4 regions of the Gordonia amicalis genome follow, and region 1 is predicted to be linked to each of the others. Evidence: predicted binding sites of a transcription regulator. Region 1 holds the regulator's gene; each other region holds the start of a gene.
The links. The regulator LexA, encoded in region 1, represses DNA repair genes until DNA is damaged. The targets are predictions, from matches to a motif close to CGAACANNTGTTCG.

Region 1 (3,413 bases):
GAAACGCAGGTAGGCGACCTCGTCGAGGTCCCGCAGCGGCTTCAGGATCGCGAGTCCCACCTCGTTGCTGGGGATCTCGGCCGAACCACTGGCGCGGACGGTGTCCTCGACCTGCTGGGCGAGCTGGGCGAGAGCGTCCTCGGCGACGTGCCGCCCCTGGCATGCGCGCCGGACACCTCGCATCACCTTCTCGCGACTGAACGGTTCGGTGACGCCGTTGCGTTTCACCACCGAGAGGACCGCACTCTCCACGGTCGAGAAGCGTCGCCCACACTCCACGCAGGAGCGGCGGCGCCGGATGGCCTGCCCCTCATCAGCGACACGCGAGTCGATGACCTTGGTGTCGTCGTTCTTGCAGAAGGGGCAGCGCATCGTATCCTCACGCAGGTCACGGGACGCTCTGATGCAGCCGCGCCGCATGCCGGGCCGGTGCTCGGCTGGTCCCTGTGTCATCGAGGATACCGCCCGGCCTCAGTGGTACCGGGGGGTGAGGAGCGGCTGGCCGACGCGCAGCCCGCTCGACGCGAGGTCATTCAGCTGGATGATCTCGTCGACGACGGCCTCACGCGGCATCTCGGGGGCGACCCGCGAGGCGATCGTGCTCAGCGAGTCACCCGACCGAACGTGCACGACCTCGGTGCCGACCGCGGCAGGCGTGACCGACGCGGCGTAGTTCTGGCCGACGACCGCGATGACCCACACGGCCAGGGCGAGCGCGACGCCGGCGAGGACAGCGGTCGCCGTGCGGCGACGCCGGCGGATGACGGCCGCGGGAACCGTTTCGGCGGGAGGCGACGCCGGGACCACCGGTCCACGACCACGCATACCCACCGGCGACGCGCACTGGGTGGAGGCGACGCGGCGGACCCGGACCACCGATTCCGGCACCGGACGGTTGTCGACGGGCCGCCGGGCGTCTCCCCGACGTGTCGGGCGCGGACGCTCCAGGACGTCGCCGCGGACGGGACCGCCGTGCCGGGCGGGGTCGAGGTGGACGGGGTCGAGGTGGACGGGGTCGATGAGAGTGGCGGTGCGCATGGTGCCCTCCGTGTATCCGGTCGAACGGTGTTCGTGAGTGGGACCGCGTCGTCCCGATCGAACTGTTCGAATGTCGATCATCTGTTCGATGAACTGATGTTCGATTTGTAGCACGGCACTCCGACAATTGTCTCGCGACACGTCGAACAAATGTTTGATTCGGTCGGCGTTCTCGGCTAGGCTCGTCGACAGACAAGCGATCTACCAGCACGTTCGGAATCGAGAGGAACCCGATCATGAGCGATGACGGCGGTAAGCGCACCGGAGCGCGGGGCGCCGACGAGCCCGTCACCCCGGCGGACATGGCGGCGGCCGAGGCGTCGCTGACGCCGCGGCAGCGCGGAGTTCTCGAGGTGATCCGCAAATCCGTGCGAGAACGCGGTTACCCGCCGAGTATCCGCGAGATCGGTGACGAGGTGGGTCTCACCTCGACCTCCTCGGTCGCCCATCAGCTGCGGACCCTCGAACGCAAGGGCCTTCTCAAACGTGATGCCAACCGTCCGCGGGCGGTGAACATCGCGCCGAGCGAACCCCCGACGCCGACGTCGCCGACCGGCGGAGCACTACCCGAGCCCACTTTCGTACCGGTGCTCGGCCGGATCGCCGCAGGCGGGCCGATCCTCGCCGAGGAAGCCGTCGAGGACGTGTTCCCACTCCCCCGGGAGCTCGTCGGCGAGGGATCGCTGTTCCTGCTGAAGGTCGTCGGCGAGTCGATGATCGACGCCGCGATCTGCGACGGGGACTGGGTCGTCGTCCGCCAGCAGAACGTGGCCGACAACGGCGACATCGTGGCCGCGATGATCGACGGCGAGGCCACGGTCAAGACCTTCAAACGCCAGAAGGGTCATGTCTGGCTGATGCCGCACAACGAGTTGTTCGACCCGATCCCGGGCGACGAGGCCGTCATCCTCGGCAAGGTCGTCACCGTGATGCGGCGAGTCTGACCTCGTCGCTGTCAGTGTCGGCGCCACTGTCGAGTACCGCGGCGGCCGCCGCGCGAGCCGTAGCCGGATCGGTGGCGGCCAGCGCGGCGGCCGCCGCGTTTTCGCAGGTTGCCAGGGTGACCGCGCCGAGTTGGGCGCCGACCGCGGGCGCCGCGACGGGAGCGCTCGACAACGAGGTGACCCCGAGTCCGACCAGCACGCAGGCGAGATGCGGATCGGCCGCGGCCTCTCCGCAGACGCCCACCGGTTTCCCCTGATCACGTCCGGCCCGGGCGACCGTTGCGACGAGATGCAGCACGGCCGGCTGCCACGGATCGGTCAGCGATGCGAGCTCGGCGGACATTCGGTCAGCGGCCATCGTGTACTGCGTGAGGTCATTGGTGCCGATCGAGACGAAGTCCACCTCGGCCAGGATCGCCGGGGCCAGGATCGCCGCGGCGGGGACCTCGATCATCACACCGGCGACGAGTCCACGCTCGCGCACCTGCGCGGCGAATGCCGCAGCCTCGGCGGGTGAGGCGATCATCGGGGCCATGACCCACGGCTGCGCGTCGGCCTCCTGCGCCGCCCGGGCGATCGCGTCGAGCTGGCGCGCGCGGATCTCGGGGTGCGCCAAGGCGATTCGGTCGCCGCGCACACCGAGTGCCGGGTTGGCCTCGTCGGGATGGGTCACGAAGCGCAGCGGCTTGTCCGAGCCGGCGTCGAGGGTGCGGATGACCACCTTGCGGCCATCGAAAGCGTCCAGCACCTCGCGATAGATGCACGCCTGCTCGTCGACCGACGGCTCGTCGGCGCGCTCGAGGAAGGCCAGTTCGGTACGGAACAGTCCGACACCCTCCACCGGGTGATCGGTGGCCGCGCGGGCCGACGACCCGTCGGCGACGTGGGCCAGGATCGCCACCTCCACCCCGTCGCCGGTGCGGCCCGGACCCGACCACCCGGCGATGCGAGCGGCGTGACGCCGATACTCCTCGACTCGGGCTCGCGCGGCGGTGTCGTCGGGGTCGACGGCGATCTCACCCGTGGTGCCGTCGACGAGGATCGCCGTACCCGCATCGATCCCGACGAGTCCGGACACCGCGACGACGCACGGGATGCCGAGCTGGCGGGCGATGATCGCGGTGTGACTGGTGGGCCCACCCAGTCGCGTCACGAGGGCAATCGTGGTGGTGGGGTCGAGGCCGGCGGTGTCGGCGGGTGCGAGGTCGTCGGCCAGCAGGATCGAGGGCACCTCCGGCGTGGGCACCCCGGGTTCGGGCAGTCCCAGGAGTTCGGCGAGCACGCGGTCGCGGACGTCGTTGAGGTCGGTGACCCGCTCGGCCATCAGGCCGCCCAGCTTGGTGAACACCGCGGCGAACTGTTCGGTGGCGGCAACGGCGGCCGACGGTGCCGACGCACCCCTGGCGATCAGGGCCGACGCCGCACCGATCC
Region 2 (3,413 bases), 1.2 Mb from region 1:
GAAGACCAGCGACGCGAAACTCTGCGAGTGGCTCTCCGGGAAGCCGAAATTGGCGAAGGCGGCCATCTTCTCGAAGATGCGGTCGGCGGTGTCGCCGGTGATGCCGTGCAGTCGCTCCATGCCGGCGTAGAAGCGTTGGCGCAGGCGTTCCATCTTCTCCGGCGACCGTTTGGAGCCCATCGCCCGACGCAGCTGGTCGGCCTCGGAGGCGTCGAAGCCCGCGACGTCGACGGCCAGCTGCATCAGCTGCTCCTGGAACAGCGGCACGCCCAGAGTCCGCTCGAGGGCCTTGAACATCGACGGATGTTCGACGGTGACCGGTTCCTGCCCGTTGCGTCGTTTGATGAAGGGATGCACCGAGCCGCCCTGGATGGGACCGGGACGGATCAGCGCCACCTCGACGACCAGGTCGTAGAAACACCGCGGTTTCAGCCGCGGCAGGGTCGCCATCTGCGCGCGCGACTCCACCTGGAACACGCCCACCGAATCGGCACGGCAGAGCATCTCGTAGACCGCGGGTTCGGCGAGATCGAGCGTGGCGAGGTCGACCTCGATGCCCTTGTGCTCGGCGACCAGGTCGATCGCATAGTGCAGCGCCGAGAGCATGCCGAGACCGAGCAGGTCGAACTTGACCAGCCCGATGGCCGCGCAGTCGTCCTTGTCCCACTGCAGCACGCTGCGGTTCTCCATCCGCGCCCACTCCGTGGGGCAGACGTCGGCGATGGGCCGGTCGCAGATCACCATGCCACCGGAGTGGATGCCCAGATGCCGTGGCATACCGAGGATCTCACCGGCCAGATCGGTCACGTCCGATGGTGCGGTGTCCGGGGACTTCGCCCAGGCGTCCTGCTGACCGGGCGCATACCCCAGGGCCCGCGCCATGTCCCGGATGGCCGAGCGACCGCGATAGGTGATGACATTGGCGACCTGCGCGCTGCGATCCCGGCCGTACCGGCGGTAGACGTACTGGATGGCCTCCTCACGACGGTCGGACTCGATGTCCACGTCGATGTCGGGCGGCCCGTCGCGTTCGGGGGCCAGGAACCGCTCGAACAGCAGCTTGTTGGCGACCGGGTCGACGTTGGTGATCCCCAGGGCGTAACAGACGGCCGAGTTGGCCGCGCTCCCCCGGCCCTGACACAGGATGTCGTTGGCCTTGCAGAAGTCGACGATGTCGGCGACGACCAGGAAATAGCCGGGGAACGTGAGGGTCTCGATGATGGCGAGCTCGTGCTCGATCTGCCGGTAGGCCTGCGGATGTTCGGTGGGCGTGCCGTAGCGGCGCCGGGCGCGGGTCATGGTGAGTTCACGCAACCAACTGGCCTCGGTGTAACCCTCCGGCACGTCGAACGGCGGCAATTCCGGCGCGATCAGGCCCAGTTGGAAGGCGCAATCGGCGGCGAGGCCGGCCGCGTTGTCGATCGCGTCGAGGTGCGCGGGCATCAGCCGTGCCATCTCGTCGCCGCTGCGCAGATGCGCGCCGGCCACGCCCGGCATCCAGCCCGCGATGGTCTCGATGTCGGTGCGGGCCCGAACCGCCGCCATCGCCATCGCCAGCCGGCGGCGTCGGGGCGCGGCGAAGTGCGCACCGGTGGTGGCCACCGTCGGCACCCCGGCGCGCGCGGCGAGACCTTCGAGCACCGCGTTGCGTTCGTCGTCGTCGGGCATGGCCTGGGCGGTGAGCTCCAGGACGACGTTGCCGTGGCCGTAGGTCTCGATCATCTCCCGCAGCGCGATCTCCGCGGCCGGGACGCCGCCGCGGTCCAGCGCGCGTCGGACCGCGCCCTTCCGGCAGCCGGTGAGGATCAGCCAATGCCCGTCCCCGGCACCGGCCAGGGCGTCGCGGTCGTAGCGCAGCAAGCCCTTCTCGCCCGCGACCATGTGCGCCTCGGCAATCGTCCGCGACAGCCGGCGGTAACCCTCGCCGTCACGGGCGAGGACCAGCAGGTGTTCTCCCGGGGGATCGTTGTGTCCGGTTCGTGCGATGTCGGGCTCCAGCGACAGCTCCGCACCGAAGACCGTCGGCATCCCGAATTCGCGGGCGGCCTCGGCGAACCGGACGATCCCGTAGAAGCCGTCGTGGTCGGTGACGGCCAGCGCCGCCAGACCGAGCCGCTGCGCCTCCTCGACCAGTTCCTCCGGCATCGACGCACCGTCGAGAAAGCTGTAGGAGCTGTGGGCGTGGAGTTCGGCGTATGCCACCGACGACGATCCCCGCGTGATGTCATCCGCCTGGTACGCACCACGTTTGCGCGACCAGGCGGGGCTGTCGCCGCCGTCGCCCGGGAACATCGCGTGGTCGCTGTCATCGGGACCGAAGGCGGTACCCGGACGTCCGCCGTCGGGTGCCCGACCGGAGAGCACCCGCTCCATCTCCGACCACGTCGGTGGTCCCTGATCCCAGCCCACCCGAACAGTCTATCGAACACGAGTTCGAATTGACATCCGGATTCCCCGCCGATCCCCGTAGGCCGTTGCGTCCGGCTCGAGTTAGTGCAACTCTGAGTACCAGACAGATTCCATCTCCCATCGGGGGACGGGACATCCAGCGGGTGGCATGCCCGCTCACATGACGGGATCCCTACATGACTAGCTACTTCATCACCGGAGGCAGCGGGTTCATCGGCCGGCGCGTCATCGATCGTCTTCTGACCGTCGACCCCGACGCGACCATCCACGCACTGGTGCGCGAATCCTCTCGATCCACGTTCACCGCCCTGCTCGACGACCTCGGTGCCGCCGATCGAGTGACCCCGGTCGTCGGCGATCTGACCAGCCCGGGCCTCGGCCTCGACGCGAACGACCTGCCGGATTTCGACCACGTGGTCCATCTCGCCGCGATCTACGACATGGCCGCCGGCGCCGAGTCGCAACGGGCCGCCAACGTCCTCGGCACCTCACGCGTCGCCGACTTCGCCATCGCCCACGACGCCCTGTTGCATCACGTCTCCTCGATCGCGGTGGCCGGCGACCATCGCGGCCGCTTCGACGAAACCGATTTCGAAGTCGGGCAAGGCTTTCCGACTGCGTATCACCGGACCAAGTTCGAGGCCGAACGAGTCGTGCGCGAACGCGAGGGCCTGCGGTGGCGCGTGTACCGGCCCTCGATCGTCGTCGGCGACTCACAGACCGGCGAGATGGACAAGATCGACGGCCCCTACTACTTCTTCGGTCACCTCGCGGCGCTCGGACGTCTCCCGTCGAAGCTGCGGTTGCCGATGCCCGACCTCGGCACGCTCAACATGGTGCCCGTCGACTTCGTCGCCGCAGCCATGGTGGCGCTCATCGCCGTGGAACCGCAGCGCAGCGGACTCGTGTTCCACCTCGGGGACCGGCGTTCGCTCACCATCACCGAGATGTACAACGCGCTCGCCCCGTCCTTCGGTGCACCCCGGGGATTCGACGCCGTCCCC
Region 3 (3,413 bases), 880 kb from region 1:
CGAGCCCAACGAGAAGGACCTGTACACGGTCAACAGCGTCACCGGCGTACGCAACGGCGACGGGTCGATCACCGTTCGGTTCATCCCCGCCGTCACTGGTGACGTCCCGCCCAACGCGATCGTGACGCCCGAGGGCTGGAACTACCTCATCCGCCTGTATCGTCCGCGCCCCGAGGTCCTCGACGGCACGTGGACTCCGCCGGTGCTGAAGCCGGTCGCCGAATCCTGAGCCGTCGGTCGCCCTCCGGAATGACGTCGCGTGCGATGTCGTTGCGGCCGTTCGACTTCGATCGAAGTCGGGTGAATACAGAACAGTGTCGCAAGCGACTTCGATCGCACGAGGTGCGAGCCAAGCGATCCTCGACCGCTGGTGGACCCGTCGCCGTGGTGGTATCAGCGTCTGGTGTTCAATCCGATGATGGCTGCGAGCTGTAGTTCGATGGGGGACAGCTCAGTGACGGACAGCCCGCGCATTGGCGGCTCCGGTCGGTGGTCGATGACTTCGCGGATCTCCAGGCGTGGCTGATCGCCGGACGCAGGGTCGGGTCCGTGGATCTCGGTACGCACCTGTCGGAGGTGCTCGGCGAATCGGCGGGGTAGGTCGGGTCGCCGGTTGATGCGTTCGGGATTCGGGGGCGCGCCGGGTTCGGCGTTGAGCCGCCAGGCGCAACGCCCTTCGTCGGGGCCCTCGCGGACCATGCGGGTGGTGAACTGTCCGGGCTGGTCGCCGACCATGCGGTTGTGTTTCGAGCAGGCCGGGGTCAGGTCGGTGATGTCGGTGAGTCCGCCCAGACCCCAATCGAGTTGGGCGTGATGCATTTCCACGTGTGCGGCGGATAGGTCGCAGTCGGGTGTGGAGCACACTTCGCCGTCGGGTCGGGCGAAGGAGGCGAGGCGTTGTTCGCGGGTGGCCAGGCGTTTGCCGCGTCCGAAGTACAGCGGGACGGCGGTGGCGTCTTTGAACACCGCCAGCCAGGGTTGGGCGTCGGCGGCCATGTCGATGAGGTCGGGGATGGGGATCAGGGTGCCGGTGGCGGTGGTGGCGAACCCGGCTTCGCGGATCAGATCGTTGAGGTCGGCTTTGACGATCACCTGCACGGGTAGTTCGCGGTGGCTCTTGCCGAGCAGGCCGTCCTCGAACACAGCCTTCAGCAAGGCGTTGAACGCGTCGTGGTTGCGCTGCGCATCGCTGCGATCATCACGTGCGGCAGCGGCTTCGACCATCTCGGGGTCGGCATTCTCGATCGACCCGTGCGGTGATTCGGGGTCGTCGGGGTTGTTCATGCCGGGTTTGGCCCAGACCGCGAGCAGCATGGTGATCCGCGCGAGGAGTTCGGGTGTGAGGTCGGCGGACATCTTGGCGGTGCCGTCGGCACGTTGCCGGTTGACCGACAGTTTGCGACGGCGTTGGCGGTCGGTGTCGTCGGCGAGTGTTCCGTCGGGGTCGAGGTGGGCCAGTAGTCGCGAACCTACGTCAGTGATCTGCTCGGGGGTGAGGTTGACGGCTTGTTCGGCCATGGTGCGTTCGGCGGCGACCTGCACATCAAGTGGGATGGCGTGCGGAATCTGATCCAACACGTCCATCACGGCGTGCACGTGAGCTGAACCGACTTGGCCATTGGCGAACGCCTCGGCCAGCGTCGGGTGCGTGGGTTCGAGGGGTTCACCAGTGGTGAGGTCGGGGTAGGTCGCGGTGGCCCGGGTCTGTTTGAGTCGTTTGCCGGGGTAGGCGATGCGGAGTCGGTGTTTCATGTAGTCGATGACGCTGCGGTAGCCGGACTTGCGTGGCAGGTCGCGCTGATCGGCTTCGACGATCTGCTGGTTGCCGGTGTAGGTGAGTCGGGCGATGGCCCGTTCGATGCGCATGCCGGCGTCATCGACTTCGGCATCGGACAGGCGGGTGAAACCGGTGTTCTGCAGCTTGTCGACGATCGTGTCGAGTTCATCGAGCAAATCGGGCATCTCGGCAGGGGCGGGCTCGTCGACGACATCAGTAGATGCGATGTCGGTCATGACGGTCACCTCCTGAATCCGTGGTTCGAATGCATGTTCGACTGTACACGCAATTACTGTGCCGTGCAGAAGAATTCGGTGCCGGATGGCGGCACTAGAAGTGTCGGAGGTGTGGTGTAAAGGGCCTCCGGTCGTCGATGGGCATCCCGGGTGTCTCGAATGCCGGTGGTTGTATCGGCGAAAGCCATTCACACCACAGTCGATTTCGCGGATACTGCTTCAATGTTGCTGCCCCAGCGAATCCTCACTCGCCGGTCCCGCGTCGGCTCATTGGCGATCGCGGTCCTTGCACTCTCGGCGCTGCTGGCCGGCACCCCGGGTGCCGCAGACGCGGCGCCGGACAACTGGCGGTACACGATGGTGGGGTTCTCCAACACCAGTGCCCGGCACATGGACGTGTACCAGTCCTCGGACGCGACCCGGTTCCAGCCGATCCGCATGTCGGCTTACCAGCCACCGTCGGGTCTGGTGCGTGACCCGAGTATCTTCCGGAGTTCGGACGGCTGGTACTACGTCACCTACACCACCGGTTCGACGTCGATCGGCTTCGCGCGCAGTCGTGACCGCGTGAACTGGACCTTCATGCACAACTACCCGGTGCCGTTGTGCTGTGCCTTCCTGCCCGGCACGGGTGACGGCACCGGGTCGTCGGCGGGCTCGCTGAGTTTCGGATCGGCGGGCTCCAGTGACGGACCGTCGTTGTCGCCGTTCACCACCAAGGCGTGGGCGCCGGAGTGGTTCGTCGAAGGTGGCCGGGTCAACGTGATCCTGTCGATGTCGACGGGTGGCGGATTCGTTCCGTATCTGATGACCGCGCTCGATCCGGGACTTCGGTTGTGGAGTCCACCGGTTCCGATCCTCGGCCTCGGGGCGGACCGTATCGACACCACTGTCGTGAAGGTCGGGGCGACGTATCACGCGTTCACCAAGAACGAGACCAAGAAGGTCATCGAACACGCGGTATCCGGGTCGCTGGTGGGGCCGTACCGATTCGTCGCTCCGGGTCCGTGGGGTCGCCTGGTCGAGGGGTCTGCCGTGGTCCAGCTGCCGAACGGCAACTGGCGGCTCTATGTCGACGCCTATCGGGACCGCCGGTACTTCTACTCCGACAGTGGCGACGGGCTGCGGACCTGGACGCCGTTGAAGGAGCTCCCCGGACTCTCCGGATCTGTTCGTCACTTCGGCGTGGTCCGAGAACCGGTCTAACCCTGCCCGAGCAGGTTCACGGCGTTCGCGCCAGGCCGGGTCGAGATGCTGGGGAACGCGAGATCCGGATGGCGCCGCGGATTACGGCCGGGATCGACGACGATGAGCGTCAGCAGTATCGCCCCTCGACGGCCGGGAGGAGCCACTCGGTGCCGGCGGAGTAGCGAGCCGGCAGCAGAAACGGCACGGCCATC
Region 4 (3,413 bases), 1.9 Mb from region 1:
CGCGATCGGCGTGTCCGTGGTCGCCCTCATCGGCGTCATCGGGCGGCGGTTCGGGCCGTCGGACGAGACCTCCACCACGGGCACGAACCGCGCCGGTTGGGTGGTCGCGACCACGTACGTGGTGTTGCTGGCCCTGATCGCCGGCGCCGCGGTGGTCCGCTACCCGCCGAACGCGCAGATCGCGTCGAAGGAACGGGGCGGCAAGTACATCGGCCCTGACGACCTCGCCGCCTACGCATGGCTCGCATCGCAACCCGACGCCCAGGACGTGCTCGTCCTCAACAATCTCGACCAGGGCACCGGGTGGCTGTACCCGGTCACCGGCGTCACCCCGATGTTCCCGTTCTACCGGGCCAACGAGTTCTCCGAACGTCAGCGCGACGTCTTCTGGGGTGTCGCGAAGATCGGCGCCGACCCCGCGATCGACCAGATCGTCCGGGACATGAACGTGCACTATGTGATCGACTCCCCGACGAGCTATTGGGAGTTCCAGCGCGGTCGACCCGACCCGGAGAACGGCCACCAGGGCGACCCGTTCCTGGAACTGCGCGAGAACGGGGCCCCCGGTCTGACCGAGGTGTTCCGGCAGGGCGAGGCCGTCGTCTACCGCGTCAACGACCTGGTGTACCCGCCTGCGCCGGTGGAGGGTGTGCCGGCTGTGGGCGTCCCGCCGGCCGAGGCGCCGCCCGTCGGCTGACCCGGGACGAGGTCGTATGTGGTCCGGCGTCCTCGGCTTTGGTGCGAGGCCTGCTCGTCGCGCCGCCCTTCGCGAGCATCGGGCTTTCTGCTTCAGACCGGTATGACGTTGTGCCCGGATTCCGGGCACAACGTCATACCGATGCCATCTCAGGCGCGCGGGTATGCGGCGGCGAGCATTATCGAGGCGAGGGTGGCTTCGGCGTCGGAGGCGTTGCGTAGGTCGATGATCTGGCGCAGCTGAAGGCGCGACTGATCGCCGGACGCCTCGTCGGGCCCGTGGATCTCGGTGCGCACCTGTTCAAGGTGCTCGGCGAACCGTCGGGGTATGTCGGGTCGCCGGTTCACACGTTCGGGGTTGGGTGGTGCGCCGGGTTCGGCGTTGAGTTGCCAGGTGCAACGGCCTTCGTCGGGTCCTTCCCGCACCATGCGGGTGGTGTATTGGCCGGGCTGGTCGCCGACCATGCGGTTGTGTTTCGGGCATGCGGGTGCGAGGTCGGTGATGTCGGTGAGGCCACCGAGACCCCAGTCGAGTTGCGCGTGGTGCATTTCCACGTGTGCGGCGGATAGGTCGCAGTCGGGTGTGGAGCAGACCTCGCCGTCGGGTCGGGCGAAGGACACGAGTCGTTGTTCGCGGGTGGCCAGGCGTTTGCCGCGTCCGAAGTAGAGCGGGACGGCGGTGGCGTCTTTGAACACGGCCAGCCAGGGTTGGGCGTCGGCGGCCATGTCGATGAGGTCGGGGATGGGGATCAGCGTGCCGGTGGCGGTGGTGGCGAACCCGGCTTCGCGGATCAGATCGTTGAGGTCGGCTTTGACGATCACCTGTATCGGCAACCCGCGGTGACTCTTGCCGAGCAGGCCGTCCTCGAACACAGCCTTCAGCAAGGCGTCGAACGCGTCGTGGTTGCGCTGCGCATCGCTGCGATCATCACGTGCGGCAGCGGCTTCGACCATCTCGGGGTCGGCATTCTCGATCGACCCGTGCGGTGATTCGGGGTCGTCGGGGTTGTTCATGCCGGGTTTGGCCCAGACCGCGAGCAGCATGGTGATCCGCGCGAGGAGTTCGGGTGTGAGGTCGGCGGACATCTTGGCGGTGCCGTCGGCGCGTTGCCGGTTGACCGACAGTTTGCGACGGCGTTTGCGGTCGGTGTCGTCGGCGAGTGTTCCGTCGGGGTCGAGGTGGGCCAACAGGCGGGCGCCGAGGGCGGTGATGTCGGCGGGGGTGTGGTCGACGGCGATTTCGGCCATCTGTCGTTCGGCGGCGAGTTTCACGTCGTGGTCGACGGCGTGCGGGATCTGGTCGAGCACGTCGAGTACCGCCCGGATGTGGGAGGTGTTGATCTTGCCGTCGGCCAATGCCTCTGCCAGAGCGGGGCGTTCGGGTTCGAGTGGTTCGCCGGTCGGGCTGAGGTGGGTGGCGGTCGCGTGGCGTTGTTTGGTGCGGCGCATGGGGTCGGCCATGCGCAGGCGGTGGGTCATGAACTGGGTGATGCTGCGGTGCCCGGTTTTGTGGGGCAGGTCGCGGTCGGCGATCTCGACGATCTGCCGGTCGCCGGCGAAAGTGAGTCGGGCGATGGCGCGTTCGGTGTCGGCGGCGACGTCGACGAGCTCGGCATCGGAGCATTGTGTCAGGTCGACGGTCTGCAGTTCGGTGGTGATCCGGTGTAGTTCTTGCACGAGTTCGGAGGCGCGGGTCGACGGCACGACGTCGGAGTTCGAGATCTCGATCAAGACGGTCACCCCCCCCCGATGCCGTTGTTACGAATGTATGTTCGAGCGTACGCCTGAATATCAAGGCGTGCAACGATTGTCGATGGAGTTCGTGTGCAAATCTTCTGTCGGTATGCACTGATATAGTGCTGACCCACGTCGGTCCGATGGACCACATCCCTCGGAGATCAGGGCCCGAGGCTGGCAACGGGGTTAGCGTCGAGTCATGCAGCCGTGGATGTGTGTCTTCTGCGCGAACGAGTACGCGCCCGACGCGGACCTTCCCGAGGTCTGTCCGATCTGCGACGACGACCGGCAGTGGATTCCGACAAGCGGACAACAGTGGACCCGACTCGACGAGGACGCCGACAATGCGCTCGACGTCGCCGAGGTCGAGCCGGGCCTCACCCGACTTTCGCTGAGGCCGTCGGTCGGCATCGGCCAGCAGGGATTCCTGGTGGCCACTTCGCAGGGAAACATCCTCTGGGAACCACCGGGTTTCGTCGGTCCCTCTCTCGTCGACCGGCTGGTGGAATGCGGCGGCGTCGCAGCCATCACGGCCAGTCATCCGCACCTCTACGGCGCCAGTGTGTCTCTCAGTCACCGGTTCGGTGGGGTGCCGGTCTACTACAACGATCTCGATCGTCGATGGCTGACCCGGCCGGATCCTGTCGTCGAGTTCTGGTCCGGCGACGCCGAGATCCTCAACGGGGTGCGAATCATCCAGTGCGGCGGGCATTTTCCGGGTAGCGCGGTCCTGCACCTGCCGGGTGCCGCCGACGGTCGGGGAGCGTTGCTGACCGGCGACACGATCAAAGGCGTCATGCAGCCGGGGATGGTGACCTTCATGCGCAGCTACCCGAACATGATCCCGTTGTCGCCCAGACTCGTTCGTCAGATCGCCGACCGGGTCACGGCACTACCCTTCGATCGACTGTACGACGCGTTCGGCGTCGTCGTCGACGAGAACGCACGCGAGGTCGTCGAGACGTCGGCCCGCCGCTACA

Region 2: IHQ52_RS11415 (error-prone DNA polymerase) is a predicted target of LexA. The motif match lies at 2,423-2,436, and genes of this name have one in related genera.
Region 3: IHQ52_RS12925 (DUF222 domain-containing protein) is a predicted target of LexA. The motif match lies at 2,040-2,053, and genes of this name have one in related genera.
Region 4: IHQ52_RS01990 (DUF222 domain-containing protein) is a predicted target of LexA. The motif match lies at 2,458-2,471, and genes of this name have one in related genera.

The regions. Positions count from the first base shown of each region.
Region 1 covers NZ_CP091855.1:3,686,836-3,690,248, forward strand. Annotated here, with positions in the region: gene nrdR (transcriptional regulator NrdR) at 1-372, opposite strand, end outside; gene IHQ52_RS16830 (LysM peptidoglycan-binding domain-containing protein) at 472-1,038, opposite strand; gene lexA (transcriptional repressor LexA) at 1,275-1,982, shown strand; gene IHQ52_RS16840 (phosphoenolpyruvate--protein phosphotransferase) at 1,960-3,413, opposite strand, start outside.
Region 2 covers NZ_CP091855.1:2,460,652-2,464,064, reverse strand. Annotated here, with positions in the region: gene IHQ52_RS11415 (error-prone DNA polymerase) at 1-2,409, opposite strand, end outside; gene IHQ52_RS11410 (SDR family oxidoreductase) at 2,586-3,413, shown strand, end outside.
Region 3 covers NZ_CP091855.1:2,803,296-2,806,708, forward strand. Annotated here, with positions in the region: gene IHQ52_RS12920 (DUF1214 domain-containing protein) at 1-229, shown strand, start outside; gene IHQ52_RS12925 (DUF222 domain-containing protein) at 394-2,013, opposite strand; gene IHQ52_RS12930 (glycoside hydrolase family 43 protein) at 2,236-3,219, shown strand.
Region 4 covers NZ_CP091855.1:433,772-437,184, reverse strand. Annotated here, with positions in the region: gene IHQ52_RS01995 (DUF6541 family protein) at 1-697, shown strand, start outside; gene IHQ52_RS01990 (DUF222 domain-containing protein) at 847-2,400, opposite strand; gene IHQ52_RS01985 (MBL fold metallo-hydrolase) at 2,633-3,413, shown strand, end outside.